DNA from 4 places in the Streptomyces akebiae genome. Region 3 is predicted to be linked to each of the others. Evidence: riboswitches for the same ligand, from Rfam matches in the RefSeq annotation. Region 3 holds a riboswitch; each other region holds the start of a gene.
The links. A riboswitch is a leader RNA that binds a small molecule or an ion and turns the genes downstream of it on or off. The one in region 3 is predicted to bind cyclic di-AMP.
Positions count from the first base shown of each region.

Region 1: linked by a shared signal. The riboswitch ahead of K1J60_RS16725 (C40 family peptidase) and the one ahead of K1J60_RS05260 (M23 family metallopeptidase) in region 3 are both predicted to bind cyclic di-AMP.
Region 2: linked by a shared signal. The riboswitch ahead of K1J60_RS11630 (M23 family metallopeptidase) and the one ahead of K1J60_RS05260 (M23 family metallopeptidase) in region 3 are both predicted to bind cyclic di-AMP.
Region 4: linked by a shared signal. The riboswitch ahead of K1J60_RS23300 (M23 family metallopeptidase) and the one ahead of K1J60_RS05260 (M23 family metallopeptidase) in region 3 are both predicted to bind cyclic di-AMP.

Region 1 is NZ_CP080647.1:3,913,238-3,918,018, forward strand. It holds gene pcrA (DNA helicase PcrA) at 64-2,580, opposite strand; cyclic di-AMP (ydaO/yuaA leader) riboswitch at 2,836-2,993, shown strand; gene K1J60_RS16725 (C40 family peptidase) at 3,003-4,202, shown strand; gene K1J60_RS16730 (hypothetical protein) at 4,310-4,663, opposite strand.
Region 2 is NZ_CP080647.1:2,696,693-2,701,473, reverse strand. It holds gene K1J60_RS11640 (M16 family metallopeptidase) at 1-887, shown strand, start outside; gene K1J60_RS11635 (M16 family metallopeptidase) at 884-2,272, shown strand; cyclic di-AMP (ydaO/yuaA leader) riboswitch at 2,476-2,649, shown strand; gene K1J60_RS11630 (M23 family metallopeptidase) at 2,663-3,451, shown strand; gene K1J60_RS11625 (GntR family transcriptional regulator) at 3,681-4,385, shown strand; gene K1J60_RS11620 (HPr family phosphocarrier protein) at 4,555-4,781, opposite strand, start outside.
Region 3 is NZ_CP080647.1:1,181,253-1,186,033, reverse strand. It holds gene K1J60_RS05265 (alpha-galactosidase) at 1-977, shown strand, start outside; cyclic di-AMP (ydaO/yuaA leader) riboswitch at 1,280-1,438, shown strand; gene K1J60_RS05260 (M23 family metallopeptidase) at 1,443-2,450, shown strand; gene K1J60_RS05255 (DUF6250 domain-containing protein) at 2,731-3,462, shown strand; gene K1J60_RS05250 (SGNH/GDSL hydrolase family protein) at 3,582-4,367, shown strand; gene K1J60_RS05245 (TetR/AcrR family transcriptional regulator) at 4,500-4,781, opposite strand, start outside.
Region 4 is NZ_CP080647.1:5,416,557-5,421,337, forward strand. It holds gene K1J60_RS23285 (MarR family winged helix-turn-helix transcriptional regulator) at 29-592, shown strand; gene K1J60_RS23290 (GTP cyclohydrolase II) at 778-1,431, shown strand; gene K1J60_RS23295 (PP2C family protein-serine/threonine phosphatase) at 1,576-2,679, shown strand; cyclic di-AMP (ydaO/yuaA leader) riboswitch at 2,961-3,122, shown strand; gene K1J60_RS23300 (M23 family metallopeptidase) at 3,133-4,194, shown strand; gene K1J60_RS23305 (cysteine hydrolase family protein) at 4,288-4,781, shown strand, end outside.

The DNA.
Region 1 (4,781 bases), 2.7 Mb from region 3:
GAAGACCGGGCCCCTGCTCAGCAGCGGGGGCCCGTGTCATGTGCGCGACGTGCGGCTCGTCCGCTACAGCTTCTCCACCGGCGCGTACCGCAGCAGCAGGCGCTTCGGCTTGGTGTCGCCGAAGTCGATCGTCGCCTCCGCGTTCGCTCCCGAACCCCCGACGCCGACGACCGTGCCGAGGCCGAACTGGTCGTGGGTGACGCGGTCGCCCACGGCGAGGGAGACCACCGGCTTCTCGTTGCCGCGGCGGGTCGCGAAGCCGGACGCGCCGGAGGCCGAGGACCGGGAGCGGGAGGACGACAGTGAGGCCGCGATCCCGCCGGCCGGGCCCGAGGACACCGGCGCGGAGGCGCCCGTGCGCTTCCACTCCAGATGGGAGGCCGGGATCTCCTCCAGGAACCGGGACGGCGGGTTGTACGAAGGCTGACCCCAGGCGCTGCGCAGCGACGACCGGGTGAGGTAGAGCCGTTCACGTGCGCGGGTGATGCCCACGTACGCGAGGCGACGCTCCTCCTCCAACTCCTTGGTCTGGCCCAGGGCGCGCATGTGCGGGAAGACGCCGTCCTCCATGCCGGTGAGGAAGACCACCGGGAACTCCAGGCCCTTGGCGGTGTGGAGGGTCATGAGCGTGATCACGCCCGAGCCGTCCTCCTCCTCGTCGGGGATCTGGTCGGAGTCGGCGACCAGCGCCACCCGCTCCAGGAAGTCGGAGAGCCCGGCGGATGTCGTACCCGCCGCCTCGCCCTCGGTCTCTCCCTCTCCGGCACCGGCCTCCTGCTCGAACTCCAGGGCGACGGCGGCGAGTTCCTGGAGGTTCTCGATGCGGGTCTCGTCCTGCGGGTCGGTGGAGGCCTGCAATTCGGCCAGATAGCCCGTCCGTTCGAGGACCGCTTCCAGGACGGTGGCCGGTCCGGCGCCGGACTCGACGACGGTCCGCAGGTCCTCCATCAGCGTGTTGAACCGCTTGACCGCGTTGGTCGACCGGGCCGCCATGCCGTACGCCTCGTCCACGCGCTTCAGCGCCTGGGGGAAGCTGATCTTCTCGCGCTGGGAGAGGGCGTCGATCATCGCCTCGGCGCGGTCGCCGATGCCGCGCTTGGGCACGTTGAGGATGCGGCGCAGCGGGACGGAGTCCTCCGGGTTGGCGAGGACCCGCAGATACGCGAGGACGTCCCGGACCTCCTTGCGCTCGTAGAAGCGGACGCCGCCGACGACCTTGTAGGGCAGGCCGACGCGGATGAACACCTCTTCGAAGACTCGGGACTGGGCGTTCGTCCGGTAGAAGACGGCGACGTCGCCGGCTTTCGCGTCGCCCGCGTCCGTCAGGCGGTCTATCTCGTCGGCGACGAACTGGGCCTCGTCGTGCTCGGTGTCGGCGACGTAACCGGTGATCTGCGCGCCCGCGCCGGCGTTGGTCCACAGGTTCTTCGGGCGGCGGGACTCGTTGCGCTCGATGACCGCGTTGGCCGCGCTCAGGATGGTCTGCGTGGAGCGGTAGTTCTGCTCCAGCAGGATCGTGGTCGCGTTCGGGTAGTCCTCCTCGAACTGGAGGATGTTGCGGATGGTCGCGCCGCGGAAGGCGTAGATCGACTGGTCCGCGTCACCCACGACGCAGAGCTCGGCCGGAGGTACGTCCCACTCGGCCGGCGGCACGTCCACCGGGTGCTCGGAGGTGCCGACCAGCTCTCTGACCAGGGCGTACTGGGCGTGATTGGTGTCCTGGTACTCGTCGACGAGGACATGACGGAAGCGACGGCGGTAGTGCTCGGCGACGTCCGGGAAGGCGCGCAGCAGATTGACCGTCGTCATGATCAGGTCGTCGAAGTCGAGTGCGTTCGCCTCGCGGAGGCGGGACTGGTAGAGCGCGTAGGCCTGGGCGAGGGTCTTCTCGAAGCCGTCGGCGGCCTGGGCGGCGAAGTCCTCCTCGTCGATCAGCTCGTTCTTCAGGTTCGAGATCTTGGCGCTGAAGGACTTGGGCGGGAAGCGCTTCGGGTCGAGGTCCAGATCACGGCAGACGAGCGCCATCAGCCGCTTGCTGTCGGCGGCGTCGTAGATCGAGAAGGAGGACGTGAAGCCGAGCTTCTTCGACTCGCGCCGCAGGATCCGGACGCACGCGCTGTGGAAGGTCATGACCCACATCGCGTTCGCGCGCGGGCCGACGAGCTGCTCGACGCGCTCCTTCATCTCACCGGCGGCCTTGTTGGTGAAGGTGATCGCGAGGATCTGGCCCGGGTGGACATGGCGCTCGCCGAGCAGGTGGGCGATGCGGTGGGTGAGCACCCGGGTCTTGCCGGAACCGGCGCCGGCGACGATGAGCAGAGGTGACCCGGCGTGCACCACGGCCGCGCGCTGGTTCTCGTTCAGCCCGTCCAGGAGGGCCGCCGCGTCGAGAGCCGGGCGGGGGGCACCGCCCCGGTAGTAGGCGTCCCGGTCCGGTGGCACGTCGAACTTCCCGCCGAACAGATCGTCCGGAAGCGGCTCCGGTACGTGATCGTCCTCGGGCGGCGGCGGGGGCTCCTCCGCGTGGCCGCGGGGGGCCTGGAGGTCCGCCAGGAAGCTGTCGTCAAAGAGGCTGCTCATCGCTCTCCGAGTCTAGGCGCCCCCACTGACAGCCAGGGGCCGCCCCGGGAAGTCCGCACGCACCACTCACCGCGTACACCTCACGACGGTGAGCGATCGAGCGTACCGCCCATCGCGCGGAAGAGGCTAAGGTCACGAAAACGTATCGGGCATATCGAACATCAACCTTCACACGGGCCACACGAGTTGGCTAGCTTCTTCTCTTGGGCCGTACGACACAACCGGCGAACGTCGCCGGGCCGCACGGCCTCCGCCGAATCCGGTACGCCGCTTGCGGCGCCGGAGCCGGGGACCCACCGACCTCTGGGGTGAATCGACCCGACCGCCGTACGCGGCAAGGGCCGTAGGGCAAACCTTCCGAAGCTTGCGCCCGAACCCGACAGCTAACCCGGTAGGCGGACAACGGAAGGAGACGCCGCACCATGGCGCCGCACCGCAAGCCGCGTCCGACCGGCCGGACGCGCGCGGGCATACGCACCCCCGCTCTCGCCACGGCCGCACTGACCTCCGTGGCTCTGCTCTCCCAGACGGCCACCGCCGCACCCTCCGCCGACGACAGGCCGAGCCTGGAGGAGGTCGAGAAGAAGGTCGACGACCTCTACCGCCAGGCCGGGTCGGCGACCGAGAACTACAACGCGGCCAAGGAGAGGACGACCAAGCAGAAGAAGAAGGTCGACACCCTCCTCGACGACGTCGCCAAGCGCGCGGAGAAGCTCAACGAGGCGCGGGAGGAGCTGGGCTCGTTCGCGGCGGCCCAGTACCGCACCGGCGCGGCCACCCCCGACCAGGCCTCACTGCTCCTGGCGGACAACCCGCAGGACTACTTCGACCAGAACCAGCTCATGGACCGGTTGACGGACCGTCAGAAGGTAGCCGTCGACGCGTACGTCACCCAGCAGGCCGACGCGGCGGAGCAGCGCCGGACGGCGAGCGACAGCCTCGAAAAGCTCACCGAGTCGCAGAACGCCCTCAAGACCAGCAAGGCCAAGGTCCAGGCGAAGCTCGCCGAGGCCCGCGAACTGCTCTCCACCCTCACCGCCGAGGAGAAGGCCCGGCTCGCCGCGATCGAACAGCGCGAGCAGGAGGAGGCCGACCGCAAGGCGGAAGAGCTCGCGCGGCAGCAGGCGGCACAGGCGCGCCAGGAGACGCAGAGCGCCCAGGAGACCCAGGAGGCCCAGGAGGTCCAGGGAGGGACCGCCACCGGCACGGAGACATCGCCGGGCACCACCGGGACCACAGCCCCGGTCGAGGACTCCACATACGCCTCGAAGGCCACCAAGGCCCTCGCCTTCGCCCGCGCGCAGATCGGCAAGCCGTATGTCTGGGGCGCCACCGGCCCCGGCTCCTACGACTGCTCCGGCCTCACGCAGGCCGCCTGGAAGGCCGCCGGGGTCGACCTCCCGCGCACCACCTACGACCAGGTCGAGGCTGGCACCACCGTCTCCCTGGCCGACGCCAAGCCGGGCGACCTCGTCTTCTTCTACGACAACATCGGCCACGTCGGCCTCTACATCGGCAACGGCATGATGATCCACGCCCCCAAGCCGGGCACGTACGTCCGCGAGGAGTCGATCTTCTACGACGGGGAGTCCTCGATCCACAGCGTGGTGCGCCCGGCGTAACCGGGGCAGGACAGGGGGCGCCGGTCCGCACGGTCGGCGCCATCCCGGGGATCCCGGCTCAGCCGTCCCGATGCCATCGCGGGCAGGACGGGCTCACACGGGGGCACTCAGGTCCAGAGCACCGCGATGAAGACGTTCGCGGTGGTCAGCGCGCCCACCAGGGCGAAGATCGGCTTCTCCACCGTCTCCTCGTCGCGTTTCACGTAGACCAGGCCGAGGATCACGATCAGCAGGGCGAGCTTGACGCCGATCTTGATGTTGTTGACGGGCTGGTCGTCCGCCTGGTTGAGACCGACGAGGAGGACGCCGGTGACGAGCATGGTGAGGGCACCGTGCAGCATCGCGGGGACGAAGCGGGCGGTGCCCTGGCCCATGGCCTTCATCTGGGTGAGGAAACCACCCAGGAGGGAGGCGATGCCGATGATGTGGAGGGCGACGAGGATGTGGATGAGTACGTCCATGCGCGGAGCCTAATGAGGCGCCCGAAGGTCGTGGGGCACCGGGTGCGGGCGGGACGGGACCGGCGAACGGCCCCCTGATGATCTTGCATATATGCGCTCCATAGCACCGCCCCTCCTC
Region 2 (4,781 bases), 1.5 Mb from region 3:
CCTACCCCGAGGGCCACCCCTACCGCCACACGCCGATCGGCTCGATGGACGACCTGGAGGCGGCGAGCCTGGAGGACGCCCAGCAGTTCTTCCGGACGTACTACGCGCCCAACAACGCCGTCCTGTCGATCGTCGGCGACATCGACCCGGAGCAGACCCTCGCGTGGGTGGAGAAGTACTTCGGCTCCATCCCCGCCTACGACGGCAAGCCCGCGCCCCGCGACGGCTCGCTGCCGGACGTCATGGGTGAGCAGCGGCGCGAGGTCGTCGAGGAGAACGTGCCCGCGCGCGCGTTGATGGCCGCCTACCGGCTGCCGGAGGACGGCACGCGCGCGTGCGACGCGGCCGACCTGGCGCTCACGATCCTCGGCGGCGGCGAGTCGTCCCGCCTCTACAACCGGCTCGTACGACGTGACCGTACGGCCGTGACGGCCGGATTCGGCCTGCTGCGGCTGGCCGGCGCGCCCTCCATGGCGTGGATGGACGTCAAGACCTCCGGTGACGTCGAGGTGCCGGTCATCGAGGCCGCCGTCGACGAGGAGCTCGCCCGGTTCGCCGCGGAGGGTCCCACGGCGGAGGAGATGGAGCGGGCGCAGGCCCAGTTGGAGCGCGAGTGGCTGGACCGGCTCGGCACCGTCGCGGGCCGCGCCGACGAACTGTGCCGGTACGCGGTGCTGTTCGGTGACCCGAAACTCGCCCTGACGGCCGTCGACCGGGTCCTGGAGGTGACGGCCGACGAGGTCCAGGAGATCGCCAAGGCCCGCCTGAGGCCCGACAACCGCGCGGTGCTCGTCTACGAGCCCGTCGCGGGTGAAGAGGCCGACGAGGAGACCGCCGCGGCCGAGGCCGCCGAAACCACCGACGAGACCGAGGAGTCGGCGAAGTGACCGAGCTCGCGACCATGGACTTCCACCCGCAGCCCCAGGCCGGCGAGGCCAGGCCCTGGGCGTTCCCGGCGCCCGAGCGCGGCACCCTGGACAACGGCATGACCGTGCTGCGCTGCCACCGCCCCGGCCAGCAGGTCGTCGCCGTCGAGGTGCTCCTCGACGCGCCCCTGGACGCCGAGCCCGCCGGCATCGAGGGCGTCGCCACCATCATGACCAGGGCCTTCTCCGAGGGCACCGACAAGCACACGGCCGAGGAGTTCGCCGCCGAGCTGGAGCGCTGCGGCGCCACCCTCGACTCGCACGCCGACCACCCCGGTGTACGCCTGTCCCTCGAAGTGCCGGTGTCGCGGCTGGAGAAGGCCCTCGGCCTGCTCGCCGACGCCCTGCGGGCCCCCGCCTTCGAGGACGCCGAGATCGAGCGGCTGGTCGCCAACCGGCTCGACGAGATCCCGCACGAGACCGCCAATCCCGGTCGCCGGGCCGCCAAGGAGCTCTCCAAGCAGCTGTTCCCGGCCACCTCCCGGATGTCGCGGCCCCGCCAGGGCACCGAGGAGACCGTCGAGGGCATCGACTCCGCGGCCGTACGCGCCTTCTACGAGCGGCACGTACGCCCCGCGACGGCCACCGCCGTGGTCGTCGGCGACCTCACGGGGGTCGACCTCGACGCGCTGCTCGGCGACACCCTGGGCGCCTGGACCGGCTCCTCGGCGGCGCCGCGCCCCGTGCCGTCGGTGAGCGCGGACGACACCGGCCGCGTGATCATCGTGGACCGCCCCGGTTCCGTGCAGACCCAGTTGCTCATCGGCCGGGTGGGCGCCGACCGGCACGACCGCGTGTGGCCGGCCCAGGTGCTCGGCACCTACTGCCTCGGCGGGACCCTCACCTCCCGCCTGGACCGCGTCCTGCGCGAGGAGAAGGGCTACACCTACGGCGTGCGGGCGTTCGGCCAGGTTTTGCGGGCCGCGCCCGACGGTTCGGGCATCGCGATGCTCGCCATCAGCGGCTCCGTCGACACCCCCAACACCGGGCCGGCGCTCGACGACCTGTGGACGGTGCTGCGCACCCTCGCCGCCGAGGGCCTGACCGACGCCGAGCGTGACGTCGCCGTGCAGAACCTCGTCGGGGTCGCCCCCCTCAAGTTCGAGACGGCCGCGGCCGTGGCGAGCACGCTGGCCGACCAGGTCGAGCAGTACCTGCCGGACGACTACCAGTCGACGCTGTACCGCCAACTCGCCGCCACCGGCACCGTGGAGGCCACCGCCGCGGCCGTGAGCGCCTTCCCGGTGGACCGTCTGGTGACCGTCCTCGTCGGGGACGCCGCGCAGATCGAGGAGCCCGTCAGGGCCCTCGGAATCGGCGAAGTCACCGTCGTCCCGGCCGAGTAGGGGCTGACCGTACGGACGCGTGTCAGTGGGGCCCTGGTGACGGAAGAGTCACCAGGGCCCCCGTTTGTCCCTATTGATGGCGGAGGTTGCGTGTCTGACCTGTGGCGTACGCAACAAATCCTGTGATCCGTTTGTTATTTCGAAGACGGCCCACTTAGCGTCGGTCCGGCTGTTCGTCAGAAGTTCGCCGCAGCCGCGGCACCGGACAGTCATCGCCGAGTCCCCGCATGGCGCGAGCCAGGGGAGCCGGGGACCCATCACAGTCCCTGGGGTGAATCGGGTGCCCTTCGCGGAGCGACGCGAAACGAGGGGTAGCCGTAGGAGACCTTCCTGCTCCGAACCCGTCAGCTAACCCGGTAGGCGAGAAGGAAGGAAAGGACCAGCCACTTCATGGCGTTCACCCGCGCCCCCGGGAAGCACCGCCGTCCCGGCCGTGTGCAGCGCACGACCACGAGGAACGTGGGCGTAGCCGCTCTCACCACCACCGGTGTCCTCGGCACTCTGGCCGGCCCCGCGCTCGCCGCGGAAGAGCCCGCCGTCGAGCAGACCGGCCTGAACCAGATCATCACCCTCGGCGACACGGTCGCGGACCAGGTCGACGCCCAGGCCGTGGCCCAGCAGCAGGCCGCCGAGGTGGCCGCCGTCAAGAAGAAGGCGCAGGAGGAGGCCAGGAAGGCCGCCGCCGAGAAGGCCGAGCAGGAACGTGCCGCCGCCAAGGAGCGCGAGGAGATCAAGGCCCGCGCCGCCCGCGCGGCCGAGCGCGAGCGCCTCAACGCCTACGTCGCCCCCATCAGCGGCTCCTACATCTCCACCGGCTATAAGACCGGCGGCGCCGTCTGGTCCTCCGGCAGCCACACCGGTGTCGACTTCCACGCCGCGTCCGGTACGGCCGTCGTCGCCGTCGGCTCCGGCACCGTCGTCGAGGCGGGCTGGGGTGGCGCCTACGGCAACAACATCGTCATCAAGATGAACGACGGCACGTACACCCAGTACGGCCACCTGTCGTCCATCGGCGTCTCCGTCGGCCAGACGGTCACCCCCGGCCAGCAGATAGGCCTCTCCGGGGCGACCGGCAACGTCACCGGCGCCCACCTGCACTTCGAGGCCCGGACGACGGCCGAGTACGGCTCGGACATCGACCCCGCCGCGTACCTGCGCTCGCACGGCGTGAACGTCTGACGCGCTTCCGACGCTTCGCAGGAGGCCCCGGCTCACCGAGCCGGGGCTTTCCTCGTTGTGCGTACCTGCTGCGCAAACCTGTTGCGACGCACCTCTTGTGACGTACCTCCTGTCCAAAAAATATCCATGGATTCCGGTCCGCCATCGGAAATTCCGGCTCTCTGCAATAGAGTCGCTGGAACACACGTCAATCATCGACGTTTCACGGGGATTAAGGCGGAGGTCGGTCATGCGTATTCCGGCGCACTCGGTATGCACGGCGATCCGTGATGACATCGTCGCGGGTGTCTACGAGCGCGGCAGCCGGCTCACCGAGGAACTGCTCGCCCGCCGTTACGGCGTCAGTCGGGTGCCCGTGCGTGAGGCGTTGCGCACGCTGGAGGCCGAGGGCTTCGTGGTGACCCGTCGGCACGCGGGCGCGTGCGTCGCCGAGCCGACCGAGCAGGAGGCCGCCGACCTGCTGGAGATGCGCATGCTGCTGGAGCCCCTGGGGGCCGCCCGCGCCGCGCAGCGGCGTACGGAGGCCCACCTGAAGGTGTTGCGGGGCCTGGTCAGGCTGGGCCAGGAGCGGGCCAGGAGGGGCAACAGCGAGGATCTGCGCTCGCTGGGCGGCTGGTTCCACGAGACGCTCGCGCAGGCCTCCGGCAGCCCCGCCCTGACCTCGACACTCGCCCAGCTGCGGCACAAGATCGCCTGGATGTACGCGGTCGAGGCGCCGGCCGACCCCGTGGAGTCCTGGGCGGACCACGGCGGCATCGTGGACGCGGTCGCGCGCGGCGACAGCGACCGGGCCCGGGCGATCACGTCCCTGCACACCGAGCGGGCCACCGCCGCGCACCGGCTCCGATTTCCGGCCGGGGCCGGCGGGGCGGAGCGGCCGGAGCGTGTGAGGACTTCGCAACACCCCGTAAACATGCCGAGCCTGCGGCATTAACACAGGCGCCGTATACAAAGAGGGAAGAATTCCGAAGGGCATTATTTCTGCTGCCCGCAGAACGGAAACCGGACGGAAATGCGAAGGGCTCGCCCGATAAATCGGACGAGCCCTTCGGTGTGTCTGCGGGGCGGCTTTTCAGGCCTTTCCGCTTCGGTTACCCGGTCGCTCAGACCGTCTCGGGGAGTTCTTCGAGCCCCTCGGCGACGAGCTTCGCCAGACGGTCGAGCGCGGCGTCCGCGCCCTCGGCGTCGGAGGCGAGCACGATCTCCTCGCCGCCCTGGGCGCCGAGGCCCAGGACCGCGAGCATGGAGGCCGCGTTGACGGGGTTCCCGTCGGCCTTGGCGATCGTCACGGGGATACCGGAGGCCGTGGTGGCCCGGACGAAGATGGATG
Region 3 (4,781 bases):
ACCAGGTGCACGCCCTCGGGATGCAGTTCGGTATCTGGGTCGAGCCGGAAATGGTCAATCCGGACAGTGAGCTGTACCGGGCGCATCCTGAATGGGCACAGTTCCAACCGGGGCGAAAGCGGACGGAACTGCGTAATCAGCTCGTACTCAATCTCGCGCGCGAGGACGTCCAGGAATACCTCTGGGAACGGCTCGACACCCTCCTGTCCAGCGCGCCGATCGACTATGTGAAGTGGGACTTCAACCGCTGCTTCACCGACGCGGGCTGGCCCGGTGAGCCCTATCCGCAGAAGCTGTGGGTCGAGCACGTGCACGCCTTCTACGCACTGCTGGACCGGTTGCGGGCCGCGCACCCGGGGGTGGCCTTCGAGTCGTGCTCGGGCGGCGGCGGCCGGATCGACCTCGGCGTCATGGCGCGGACGGACCAGGTGTGGACCTCCGACAACACCGATCCTCTCGACCGGCTCGCCATCCAGCACGGCTTCACCCAGATCCATCCGGCCCGGACCATGGCCGCGTGGGTCACCGACAGCCCGAACAACCAGCTCAACGGGCGGGTCAGCTCGCTGCGGTTCCGGTTCGTCAGTGCCATGGCGGGTGTGCTCGGGGTCGGCGGTGACCTCGCCGAGTGGAGTGAGGAGGAGCTGGCCGAGGCCCGGGAGTGGGTGCAGCTGTACAAGGAGATCCGGCCGGTCGTGCAGCGCGGTGACCTGTATCGGCTGCGTCCTCCCGCAGGGGGGCTGAGTGCCGTGCAGTACGTCCACGGTGACGAGGTCGTCGTCCTCGCCTGGCTCCAGGCGCAGCACTACGGTGAGCCGCTCGCCCCGCTCCGGCTGCGCGGGCTGGATCCGACGGGGACGTACGAGTGCCGCGAAACGGGCGAAACGTACCGGGGTGCCGTGCTGGCGCATCACGGATTGCGGACGGGGCTGCGTGGTGACTTCGATGCGACAGTTATCCGCCTTCGGCGCACTTGAGCGATCTGTCCGAAATGCAGCTGTAATTCCAACAAGGCCTGGAATAAAGCCTACTGAGTCGTAGGTGCGTGAGCAGCGTCATATTCGTGACGTTCCGTTGCCGTCATGTCCACGTAATTCGTATGGATTTCCAGGGAGGTTGGAATGCGCCCAAGACCTGTCTATTACGGAGCGTGATGGTGAATTGAAGTAAGGATCAGGGAGGAAGACGCACAGGAAGTCCCAATGGTTGTACCTGTGGGCACAAGTCGCTTACGTTCGGCGTCAATCCGGACGGACGCCCAATCCTGCCGCCGACCGGAGCCGCGTACCGACCCGATCCACGGCAGGAGCGGGGGACCCACAGGAATCACCGCCTGTTCCGGTCTCCGGAACGGCTAGGGGTACAGCCGTGCGCAAGCACGGCCGGACATCTCCAGTCCGCACCCGACAGCTCACCTCGCAGGCGACGGAGAGGAATTCGCCATGCCCGCGAAGGGTAAGCACCGCCGTCCGAAGTCCCAGCGCTTCACTCGCTCGATCGCCGCCGCCGGGACCGGTGGCGCGGCGCTCGCGCTGCCGCTGATCGGTGCCGCCGGCGCCCACGCCGCGACCCCGGCGGCCGCCGTTTCCGGTGTCTCCGAGAAGACGGCCACGATCACCCCCGAGAAGGCCGCGGCCGAGGCGGGCGCTCGGTTGGAGCAGGCCGAGAAGGCCGCGCAGGCGGAGAAGACCACCACCAAGAAGGCGGCGACTAAGACCTACTCGGTGAAGGTCGGCGACTACCTCGCGAAGATCGCGGACGAGCAGGATGTCGAGGGTGGCTGGAAGCGGCTGTACTCGGACAACCGTGAGGCGATCGGCTCCGATCCCTCCCTCATCCACCCGGGGCTGAAGCTGTCGATCGGTGAGCGGGCCGCGTCGAGCGAGACGTCACGCTCGTCGTCGAAGCCGCAACTGTCGCAGTCCTCGAAGTCCACCGAGTCCTCCAAGTCGTCGAAGTCCTCCGGTTCCGCGAAGCAGGAGTCGAAGGACACCCAGGCGTCGACCTCCACGGCGAGCGGCCAGTCCTCGACGACCGGCAGCTCCGGCTTCAGCCGGCCCATCCAGGGCGCGACCGTCGGTACCGCGTACAAGACCGCCGGCAGCATGTGGTCCAGCGGCTACCACACGGGCGTCGACTTCGTGGCCCCGACCGGGACCAGCCTCAAGGCCGTGGGCGCGGGCACCGTCGTCTCCGCCGGCTGGGGCGGCGCGTACGGCAACCAGGTGGTCATCAAGCTCGCCGACGGCTACTACGCCCAGTACGCCCACCTGTCCTCGATCTCCGTCTCCGCGGGTCAGTCCGTCAGCGGCGGCCAGCAGATAGGCCTCTCGGGCGCGACCGGCAACGTCACCGGGCCGCACCTCCACTTCGAGATCCGCACCACCCCCAACTACGGTGCGGACATCGACCCTCTGGCCTACCTCCGCTCGAAGGGCGTCGGCATCTGACCCACGCCGCCGCACCCGTCGAAGGCCGGACCCCGTGACTCGGGGTCCGGCCTTCGACGTTCCCGGATAGCAGGCGGGGTCGCGCACCAACAGGGGGCAGGGGCAGGGGCCGCGATCGGGCGTGGCGACTCCGTGGTCACCGCATTGCGGTTGTGCGGCATGGCTGATCGACGTCTCGACAGTGGCCGGGGTGTGCGGTCAGAGTGATCTCCACAAGCGCTTTCTACGATGTCGTGTCGGCACGGGGACAGAACCGGCACGGGGACAGAAGGGGTGTCGTATGACCACCCGTAGAGCTTTCGGAGCACTCGCCGCCGGTGCCGCCCTCGCGGCCGTCGCTCCGGCGGGGACCGCGTCCGCCCACACGTCGCGGGGCCGTGGCCGGCTGATCGCCGCCGACGACTTCCGGCACGGACTCGGGCGGTGGGCCGTGGAGTTGGAGCGGGGCGGTACGGTCACGGCCTCGCGCGGTGTGCTGGAGGTCGACGTACCGGCCGGGGCCACGCTCTGGTTCAAGCGCAGGCTGCGAGGGCCGTACGCCGTCGAGTACACGGCCACGCCGGTCTCCGCGGGCGGGGTCAACGACCGGGTGTCCGATCTGAACAACTTCTGGAACGCCGTCGACGTGCGATCGCCCGACGATCTCTTCGCCACTCCACGAGGGGGCGCGCTCGCCGAGTACGACCATCTGAAGACGTACTACGTCGGGTACGGGGCCAACACCAATACGACGACGCGGTTGCGGCGCTATGTGGGTGAGGCGGGGGTGCGGCCGCTGATCTACGACTACACCGAGCCGCTGCTCGTCGCGAACGAGCCGCATCGCGTGCGGATCGTCTCGGACGGGTCGAGGGTCCGGTGGTGGAACAACGGACGGCTCGTGTTCGACTACCGCGATCCCGAGCCGTACACGAGTGGGCATTTCGCCTTCCGGACCACCTGGAGCCACTTCCGGATCGAGGACTTCCGTGTGTGGGGGCCCCACCGACGCGACGTGGGTATTCCGGGTTGACCAACACTTGACACGTGGTCTATCTCACCGTCCGTCAAGTGCTTATTACGGTCGCGTAGGTCACATCCGAAGGTGAATCATGGCCCGATGTGGCAGACGATTCGAATGGCAGCAGAGCAATGATCGGGTCGTACGTGGCGCTGGGGGACAGCTTCACCGAGGGCGTCGGCGACCCCGGGCCCGACGGGCGGTTCGTCGGCTGGGCCGACCGGTTCGCGGTGCTTCTCGCGGACCGGTTGCCCGAGGGCGACTTCGACTACACCAACCTGGCCGTGCGGGGGAAACTCCTCGACCAGATCGTGGAGGACCAGGTGCCGAGGGCGCTGGAGCTCGCCCCCGATCTGATCTCCTTCTGCGCGGGCGGCAACGACATCATCCGGCCGGGCACCGACCCCGACGAGGTCGCGGAGCGGTTCGAGCGGGCGGTGGTCAGGCTCACCTCGGCCGTCGGCACGGTCATGGTGACCACCGGGTTCGACACCCGCGACGTGCCGGTGCTGAAGCATCTGCGGGGCAAGATCGCCACGTACAACCTGCATGTACGGGCCATCGCCGACCGGTACGGATGCCCCGTGCTGGACCTGTGGTCTCTGAAGACGGTGCAGGATCGTCGGGCCTGGGACCTGGACCGGCTGCATCTCTCGCCGGAGGGGCACACACGGGTCGCCCTGCGGGCCGGGCAGGTGCTGGGGGTCGACGTTCCGGCCGATCCCGATCAGCCGTGGCCGCCGTTGCCGCCGCGCGGGACGCTGGAGATGCGGCGGGACAACATCACCTGGGCGCGGGAGTATCTCGTGCCGTGGATCGGTCGGCGGCTGCGGGGGGAGTCCTCCGGGGACCATGTGTCGGCCAAGGGACAGCTGTCGCCGGACGACATCAGGTTGCGGATCGAATCCGTCGCCTGAGGCCCGCGACGGGCGCGTTCTCGTCGTGCGCGTCGTCGCCGTGCGCGTGCTGCTCCGTGGGCGGCGTCGGTCCGTCGTGGTCGCGAGCGCGGTTCCCCGCGCCCCCTTTCGGGCGCGGGGTCTTGTCGCGTTTCAGCGGTCGGCGCGCGTCAACGATGCGGGATCCAGGCCCAGTTCATGGGCCAGGGCCCTGTCGGCCCAGTCCTGGGCCCGGGTGCGGGAGACGGCTCCGTCGTAGGTCGTCATCTGCACGGCCAGGCCGTCCAGGAGTGCGGTGAGGCGGAGGGCGGACGCCGTGGGGTCCGGGCAGTGGAACTCGTCGGCGGCCACGCCGGCTTCGATGACCTCGGTGAGGGCGGCCTTCCACTGGCGGTCCAGGTCGCGGGTGACCTCGCGCAGGGCGGGGTCGCGGAG
Region 4 (4,781 bases), 4.2 Mb from region 3:
AGTTTTAAACAATAACTACACTGTACGTATGACGACCCGCTGGCTCACCCCCGACGAACAGCGTGCCTGGCGTGCCTACGTGGCCGCGAGTTCCCTCCTGGAGGACGCGCTCGATCGGCAGCTCCAGCAGGAGGCCGGCCTGCCGCACCTCTACTACTCCGTGCTGTCCGGTCTCTCCGAGGCGCCGGAGCGCCGGATGCGGATGACCGAGCTCGCCGAGCGTCTGAAGATCACGCGCAGTCGGCTGACGTACGTCGTGACCAGGCTGGAGAAGGACGGCGTGGTCCGGCGCGAGGACTGCCAGTGGGACAAGCGCGGCAGTGTCGCCGTGCTCACCGACGAGGGCATGACCCTGCTGGAGCGCACGGCGCCGGGGCACGTCGAGACGGTGCGCAAGGCCGTCTTCGACCACCTCAGTCCCGAGCAGATCGCTCAGTTCGAGGAGATCTGCGCGACCATCGCGACGGCGATCCAGGGCGGGGACCCCCGGACGGCCCCCGGCTCGGACGACCTTCCGTGGCGCCGCCGCGCGTGTCCGTCGGGCCAGCAGGACGAGCAGCGGGGATCCGAGCCGTCGGGACGAGCGGGATAGCGGGGTCCGAGCCGTCGGGACGAGCGGGATCCGAATGGGCAGGGCGAGCGGGATCGTGCGTGACGGGGATGTGACGAATCCCCAATTCGGTTGCTTGAAATTTGAAGCACGGGTTAGAGTCGCTGCGAGCGCTGTGCTTCAAAACTGAAGCACAGCGACACCCCGCACCAGGACCGGAGAACCGCATGCCCGACTTTCCCGCTGCCACCCCGCGTGCCCGCGTCCGGGTACCGCTGCGTTTCCAGGACGGCTACGGCGTCGACGCCGACATGGTCACCTTCCACGACCTCGTCGACGGCCGGGAGCACCTGGCGGTCGTCCTCGGCGACCCGGCCCCCGGCACGGCCCCGCTGGTCCGGCTGCACTCCGAGTGCCTGACCGGCGACGTGTTCGGCTCGGCCCGCTGCGACTGCGGCCCGCAGCTGCGCGAGGCGGTGGAGCGGATCGCCGACCGCGGCGGCGTCCTCCTCTACCTCCGCCAGGAGGGCCGGGGCATCGGCCTCTACAACAAGCTCGACGCGTACGCCCTCCAGGACCAGGGCCTCGACACCTACGAGGCGAACGCGGCGCTCGGACTGCCGGAGGACGCCCGGGACTACACGGCGGCGGCCCAGATGCTGGGGGCCCTCGGCATCGACGAGCTCGACCTGCTCTCCAACAACCCCGACAAGGCCCAGCAGTTGCGCGACCTCGGCGTGAGCGTCCGCGACCGCGTCCCCACGGGCGTCTTCACCACCGCCCACAACGTCCGCTACCTCCGCGCCAAGGTCCTCCAGACCCAGCACACCCTCCCCCTGCACGAGCTGACGGGCGGCCTGACGGGCCTCTCGGCGGGCTGAGCCCCGCCAGCCCCCCGGCACCCGCTGCGCCCGCCCTCCCGCACCTCCTCCGGCAGGGCCTAGCCCACTCGGCCCCACCGACTAGCCCCGCCGCCCACCCCCGGAAACCCTGTATCCGTGGGGCAGCGAGAGGGCGCGAAGGACATGCGGGAGCCGGGTGGGCGTCGGTTCTCGTACGCCCGTACGCTCGCCCGCGCCCTTCCCGTGCTGTTGATCGCCGTCGGGCTCTTCTACGACCACTTCACCCCGCGCGAGTTCACCGCGGTGCCCTTCTTCACCGCCGCGCCCCTGGTGACGGCCCCGCTCTTCACGCTGTACGGCACGGTGATCGTCGGCGCCGTGTCGGTGGCCGGCATCAGCGCCGTACGCGTCTATTACGAAGACTCCGGCCACGAGGACGCGATCACCGAGATCGTCACGGTCGCCACCGTCGCCGTACTGGCCGTCCTGATCAACCGCCTCGTCCGCCGCAGCGACGCCCGCCTCGCCACGGCCCGGGAGGTCGCCGAGGCCGCCCAGCGGGCCGTACTGCCGGTGCCGCAGGAGCGGATCGGCGGGCTGGAGATCGCCGCGCGGTACGAGGCCGCGCAGGCCGGGGCGTCGATCGGCGGCGATCTGTACGCGGTGCAGGACTCACCCCACGGCGTACGGCTGATCGTCGGCGACGTACGCGGCAAGGGGCTGGGGGCGGTGTCGGCGGTGGCGGTGCTGATCGGGGCGTTCCGGGAGGCGGCCGAGCAGGAGGCGACGCTCGAAGCGGTGGTCCAGCGGCTGGAACGGGCGCTGGCCCGGGAGGGGACGCGGCGGGAGGCCACGCGAAGGGACGCGGCGGTGGAGTTCGAGGGGTTCGTGACGGCCGTGCTCGCGGAGTTCCCGCACGGCGCGGGCCACGCCCGGATCGTCAACCGGGGCCACCCCTCCCCCCTGATGCTGCACGCCGACGGCACCCTGTGCACGCTGGACGCCCCGCAGCCCGCGCTGCCGCTCGGCATGGACGACCTGGGCACCTGGCCCGACCGCGCGGAGGACACCGTGTTCCCGCCCGGAGCCACGCTGCTCTTCTACACCGACGGCCTCTCCGAGGCGCGGGACGCGCACGGCGTCTTCTACGACCCGGCCGCACGCCTCGCCGGCCGTGTCTTCACCGCCCCGCGCACCCTGCTGACGACGCTCGCGGAGGAGGTGCGCCGACACACGGGTGACCGCACCACGGACGACATGGCCCTCCTGGCGGTCCGCCGCCCTTGAGGTGCCGAGGCCACCGAGATCGCCGCCCGCACCGTGCCCCCCGAGTACCGATGTCACTGAGCGTGTCCGTCCAGCCGTTCTCCGTATAACAACTGACGACACGTCAGGGCGACTGTTACTCGTGAGTCAAGGTCAACTCGCCCGTTTTCGGCCCCTCATGACCCGTAAAGTCCAGCGGGAAAGCCGGAACGATCATTAAGAACAGCTTGGAATGGAGTACTCGCGTCTATTAACGTTCGATAACGCAGCGCGGTCGTCCCAGCCGTCACAAGAGACGGCTCCGTGCTCACGCGTCGAATCCCGCAAGGGAACCGGGGAACCACCACCCTGGGGTGAATCGCACGGAAACCGCCGTGGCAGTACGCACGACCGGTTTACGCGCGTAGGAGACCTTCCTGCTCCGAACCCGTCAGCTAACCCGGTAGGCGAAAAGGAAGGAAGGAGTACGCCCACGTGGCGTCGAACCGGTCCGCGACCGAAGCCCCGTTCGTGCCGACCCAACGCGACGGCGAGAGCCAGACGTTCGGCTACGGCAGCTACAACAGCGACAACGAGGGCCCCTGGCAGGAGTGGAATCCGGGCGAGGACACCCTGCGCCCCGTCCGCGGCCGGCATCGCGTCGCCAAGAAGAGCGGCGTACTCGCACGGGGCGGACTGGCCCGCAGCTCCACCGTTCTCGGCGTCGGTGTCATAGCCGCCGTCAGCGGTGCCGGGATGGCCAGCGCGCAGTCCGGCAAGGCCCCGGTCTCCATATCGATGCCCGACATGCCGAACGTCGGCTCGGTCTTCGAGGACGAGCCCGACGAGCCGGAGCCCCAGGGCTCCTCCTCCCCCCTCAGCAGCGCGGGTCTGATCGCCGCCGACACCGAGCAGGGCACCGCCGACGCCGGCGAGGCGCTGCGCGCCCGCATCATGGCGCAGGCCGAGTCCCAGCAGGACGCCTTCGACAAGGCCGCCGCCGAGGCCGCGCAGACCGCCGCCGCGGAGAAGGCCGCCGAGCAGGCGGCCAAGGAGAAGAAGGAAGCCGAGGCCAAGGAGGCGGCCGCCCAGAAGAAGGCGGAGGAGGAGGCCGCGGCCAAGAAGGAAGCCGAGCGCCTCGCCGCCCTGGCCAAGCAGTTCACCCTTCCCACCTCCTCGTACACCCTCACCTCCACCTTCGGTCAGGCCGGCCCGTACTGGTCCTCCGGCTACCACACCGGCCTCGACTTCGCGGCCCCCACCGGCACCCTCATCAAGGCCGTCCACAGCGGCACCATCACGCAGGCCGGCTACGAGGGCTCCTACGGCTACAAGACCGTCCTCACTCTCGATGACGGCACCGAGATCTGGTACGCCCACCAGTCCTCCATCGGCGTCAGCGTCGGCCAGAAGGTCGCCACCGGGGACGTCATCGGCCGCGTCGGTGCCACCGGCAACGTCACCGGCGCCCACCTCCACATGGAGGTCCACCCCGGCGGCTCCAGCAGCGGCATCGACCCGGCGGCCTGGCTCCGCAGCAAGGGCCTCACCCCGTAGCCCGCCGCCACCCCACACAGAACCAGCGACGCCGCGTCCGCCCTCGGGCCCACGCGGCGTTCGTCTTGTTCTCCCGGAGAAGGGACGGCAAGCATGGCGAAGAGCGCACTCCTGGTGATGGACGTCCAACGGGACGTCGTGGCCATCGCCGACGACGGTTCCGGATATCTGCCGCGCCTGCGCAGGGCGATCGACGGAGCCCGGGCGGCCGACATTCCCGTGATCTACGTGGTGATGGGGTTACGGCCGGGCGATCCGCAGGTCAGCCCCCGCAACAAGGTGATGGCGAACGTCCTGCGGGCCGGCCTGTTCACCGAGGGTGAGCCCGGCACCGAGATCCACGACGACGTCGCGCCCCGGCAGGGCGAGGTCGTGGTCACCAAGAGACGGGGAAGCGCGTTCTCGGGCAGCGACCTCGACCTGGTGCTCAGGGCCCGCGACATCGACAGCCTCGTCCTCACCGGCATCGCCACCAGCGCCGTGGTGCTGTCCACCCTGTGGCACGCCGTCGACCTGGACTTCGGCCTCACGGTCCTGGCGGACGCCTGCCTCGACACCGACCCCGAGGTCCACGCGATGCTCACCGA